2 regions of the Pseudoalteromonas sp. MQS005 genome follow, and region 2 is predicted to be linked to the other one. Evidence: predicted binding sites of a transcription regulator. Region 2 holds the regulator's gene; the other holds the start of a gene.
What was found. The regulator MetJ, encoded in region 2, represses methionine synthesis genes. The targets are predictions, from matches to a motif close to TAGACGTCTAGACGTCTA.
Positions count from the first base shown of each region.

Region 1: a site for MetJ is predicted at 893-910, ahead of A9479_RS14420 (translation initiation factor). Genes of this name have one in related genera too.

Region 1 is NZ_LYRQ01000043.1:36,481-38,962, forward strand. It holds gene A9479_RS14410 (amino acid aminotransferase) at 1-153, opposite strand, end outside; gene A9479_RS14415 (GAF domain-containing protein) at 232-891, opposite strand; gene A9479_RS14420 (translation initiation factor) at 1,139-1,468, shown strand; gene A9479_RS14425 (EAL domain-containing protein) at 1,484-2,482, opposite strand, start outside.
Region 2 is NZ_LYRQ01000090.1:356-2,837, forward strand. It holds gene A9479_RS18960 (malic enzyme-like NAD(P)-binding protein) at 1-1,131, shown strand, start outside; gene metJ (met regulon transcriptional regulator MetJ) at 1,201-1,521, opposite strand; gene metB (cystathionine gamma-synthase) at 1,720-2,482, shown strand, end outside.

The DNA.
Region 1 (2,482 bases), on a different contig from region 2:
TTTTTTTACTGACTTTAATACCGGGGTATTCCCCTGCTCGTCTTTATATACACCAACCCCTAAGTCAATCTTATTAGGGTTAGTATCTTGCTTATAGGCCGCCATAAGGCCAAGAATAGGGTCTGTTGGTAATGGTTTTAATACTGAGAACATTGACTATCTCTTCGTTATTTAGGGGTTAGCTGTTGCGCTAAGCTTAACATAAAAACTCACTCGATTGACCAGTGTTATTTACACTAAAAAGTGAGGAATTTTAATACAGCATGCAATTAATAACGCGAGTGTCGCATTATCAAAAAAATCCGTGCTAAAGGCTTCGCCATCGACAATGCCAATGCACTGCTTTTGCGCATTAAATAGTGGTAAACAGGCCTCTGCTTTTACTTTCGGATCGCAGGTGTAATACTCACCACCCGCGGCTAAATATTGCTCAACATTATTAATGACACGTCCTTTACCACTGAGTGCCACTTGCACATTATTACTGCCGGTTGCAAATTCAGCGGTGAGCGGAAATAAAGGGCGACTCGGTGCACCAAAATAAGCGAGCTTTAATAACTGCTCGCCTTCAAGGGTGGCCGTATTTTGATAGATGCCATACCAATCTAACTGGGTGTTTTCGATTACATAGTCAACAATCAACTGAAGTTGCGCTAACTTTGCCGTTGTTTGCGTATTTTGGCTAACGTAATCGTTTAAATTAAACGGCTCATCTTGCAAGTAGCCGAATAAACTACATGCGCCACCTTCACCGAGTTCTGGAATTTGATACTGCCAACGCACGGCCGGTGCAGCATTGCTATTTAAGTACTGCTCAAGCTTTTCTAGCTCAGCATTAATTAACTGTTGCTCTACATTAAGCTGAGCTTGCTCTAAATAAGAATTTATCATTTGGCCATCCATACATCTATAATGCCGAAATAGTAGCATGGATATTTTTATAGCGCTAGCCAATTTAAAGCGCTTTTTAAAATCCTTAAGCACTTTTATTCATAAGCACTATTGCGGTACTTAAACAGAGGATGTTTATCTTTGCGGGATTAAAAGGTGTTTAGCTTAGGCGCAAAAATTACGCCTTTGCGTCACAAATTTGTTATTATTTAGCCCAATATTAGATTCAATCTTAGATAGGTTAATTATGAGTGATAATCACTTAGTGTATTCAACAGCAACAGGGCGAATTGACCAGCCAAAGCCAGAAAAAGAACTGGATGTAAAACTATTTAAAGACGGGTCTATTCGCATAGAGCGTCAAACCAAAGGTCGAAAAGGTAAAGGCGTAATGCTAGTTGTAGGATTAGATCCCCAACAGCACGATTTAAAAAAGTTAGCAAAAACAATAAAAAGTAAGATGGGCCAAGGTGGCGCAGTAAAAGAAGGAGTTATTGAAGTACAAGGTGATGATCGCGATAAGTTAAAGGCGATTTTAGAAGGATTAAAGTTTAAGGTAAAAATTGCGGGTGGTTAACCCGCAATTTTTGTTCTATTCAGGGACTTTTAACGCAGCTAATTGATCAAACAACACAGGGATATCGGCTTCGGCTACGGGCTTACTAAAGTAATAGCCTTGCACAATAAAACAATTATTGTTTTGTAAAAATTCAACTTGCTCTATTGTTTCAACCCCTTCAGCAACCACATCAAGCTTGAGCTTTTGTGCCATCGCAATAATCGCAGCGGTGATCTCCATATCATTATCATCTTCAGGGATATCTTTAACAAACGAGCGGTCAATTTTAAGAATATCAACAGGAAAACGTTTAAGGTAACTCAACGAAGAATAGCCCGTACCAAAATCGTCAATAGAAATTGAAATACCCAGCTTTTTCAATTGATGTAGCTGATCAATAGCCGCCTCAACATTACCCATTAGCATGCTCTCAGTCAGTTCAAGGTGCAGACTTTTAGCATTAATTTGCGTCTCTATGATTATTTTTTTCAGCATAGGTACTAAGCTTGCGTCTTTAAACTGCCTTGCTGACAGGTTTATCGACATGTTGCTCGCTCTACCTTGTTGCTCTAGTCGTTTAGTAAACTCACACGCTTGTTGTAATACCCACTTACCAAGTTCCACAATTAAACCCGTTGCCTCAGCAATAGGAATAAATTTAGTAGGTGGAATGAATCCCTGCGTAGGATGGAACCAGCGAAGCAATGCTTCATATCCCACTACACTATTATCGCGACAATCAACTTGTGGCTGATAATGCAGTGTGAGTTGCTTTTCTTTAATTGCATGGCGCAACTCATTTTCAAGGAATAATCGCTCATTGGCGGCTGCATTTAGATCTTGGCTATAAAAGTGGAACGTATTACGCCCTTTCGCTTTTGCTTCATACATGGCTAAATCAGCATGTTTTAATAACTGATCTTCTTCTAAGCTATCAAATGGCGCCAAGGTAATACCAATACTGGCACTAACAATCACTTCGTTACTACCTAATTTTATTGGCTGATTTAACGTTTTTTGAATGGTGTCAGC
Region 2 (2,482 bases):
TACAGCCCCGGTGTCGCAGAACCTGTTCGTGAAATTGCCGCTGATCCAGCAAATGCCTACAAATATACTGGTAAAGGAAATATGGTTGCGGTTATTACTAACGGCACCGCAATTTTAGGCTTAGGTAATTTAGGCCCTCTGGCCTCAAAACCAGTAATGGAAGGCAAAGCATTATTATTTAAACGTTTTGCAGGCCTAGATTCAATTGATATAGAAGTTAAGCATCGAACAACCGAAGACTTTATCAACACGGTTGCGAATATTGCAGACACGTTTGGTGGTATTAATTTAGAAGATATTAAAGCGCCAGAGTGTTTTGAAATAGAAAAAGCGCTAATAGAGCGTTGTAGCATTCCTGTTTTTCATGATGATCAGCATGGTACTGCGATTGTAACGGCTGCGGGTATGCTAAACGCGCTGGAAGTACAGGGCAAAGCAATTGAAGATGCGATTATTGTATGTTTAGGTGCCGGCGCTGCAGCTGTTGCCTGTATGGAGCTTTTAATTAAGTGTGGCGCGTTGCGTGAACATATTTATATGTTAGATCGCAAAGGGGTTATTCACACGCGTCGTGATGACTTAAATGAATATAAGCAATTATTTGCAAACAATACCGATAAGCGCACTTTACAAGATGTAATTGAAGATGCCGATGTATTTGTGGGTGTATCGGGCCCTAATTTATTAGCCCCTGAAGATTTAAAATTAATGGCTGACCGCCCAGTTGTATTTGCTTGTTCAAATCCCGATCCTGAAATCGATCCGCAACTAGCACACGCGGCACGTAACGATTTAATTATGGCTACAGGTCGTTCTGATTACCCTAACCAAGTTAATAACGTATTGTGTTTTCCGTTTATTTTCCGTGGTGCGTTAGATGTACGTGCCAGTGTAATAAATGATGAGATGAAAATTGCTGCCGTAGAAGCGATTCGCAGTATTGCTAAAGAGCCCGTACCGGCTGAAGTGCTGACTGCCGCAGGTATCGATAAATTAGAGTTTGGTGCTAAATATATTATACCAAAACCAATGGATCCACGTTTGTTACCACGTATAGCTAAAGCGGTTGCGCAGGCGGCGGTTGATTCAGGTGTGGCACAAATTGATATGCCAGAAAACTACATGGCGTAATTGTTAAGTGTAAATTAGCGCAAAAAAAAACCTCAGCATTTGCTGAGGTTTTTTTGTATAAAGACCCTTCTAGTCTTCATTTAAAATAGGCACTTCTAGTCCCATTTCTTGCATTATTTTCTTCACTTCTTCAGGTACTTTTTCTGCGTTATCTTTACGCAAATCATCATCATTAGGCAGCGGTTGCCCGGTAAACGCATGCAAAAACGCTTCGCATAAAAGCTCGCTATTTGTTGCATGACGTAAGTTGTTTATTTGACGACGAGTACGTTCATCAGTTAATACTTTTAATACATTTAGCGGGATCGAAACGGTGATCTTCTTTACTTGTTCGGATTTTTTCCCGTGTTCTGCGTATGGGTGAATATATTCACCATTCCATTTAGCCATAAGATGTATCGTTGCCTCAGATTATAAATTGCTCACACAGCATCAAAGCGTGTAAATATGCGTGAAATTCTATCGGTTTAAAAAAGATAGTCAAATACTAGTTATTTAGCTATCTAGACATTTAAATGTTTTGACATCTTAAATTGCATGCGCTACCTTTTAGACGTCTAAACATCCAAATTAGTAAAGGTAGCGAAAATGAGTGAAAAAAATAAGGCAACAATTGCTGTTCGTAGTGGAATAGAAGCCGACAAACAGCATGGTGCGGTTGTTCCACCGCTTTATTTATCAACAACTTACTCATTTGCTGACTTTGATACAAAGCGTCAATATGATTATGGCCGCAGTGGTAACCCTAATCGTGACATTTTGGCTGAGGCGCTCACGGAGCTTGAAGGTGGCGCTAAAGGCATTATTACCGCAACAGGCATGGCAGCCGTTCACCTAACAACACAATTACTTAATAGTGACGATACGTTAGTGATCCCTCATGACTGTTATGGGGGCAGCTATCGCTTATTTACTTCGCTAGAAAAGCGCGGCTTATTAAAACTAGAAGTGGTCGATTTTACCAAAAGCGACAGTTTGGCACGCATTCTTGCTATTAAACCTAAGCTGATTTGGATTGAAACACCTAGCAATCCTATTTTACGCTTAACAGATATTAAAGCGGTAACTGATACAGCTAAACAGTGTGGTGCACTGGTTGCCGCCGACAACACATTTTTATCGCCAGCATTACAAAACCCGATTAAGTTTGGCGCTGATATTGTGGTGCACTCAACCACAAAATATATCAATGGCCATTCAGACGTTGTTGGTGGCGCGGTTATCGCAGCGACTGCTGAGTTAGGTGAAGAGTTAGCGTGGTGGGCAAATAACATTGGCATCACCGGCGCGCCATTTGATAGCTATTTAACGCTCAGAGGCTTACGTACTTTAAACGTGCGTTTAAGGCAAC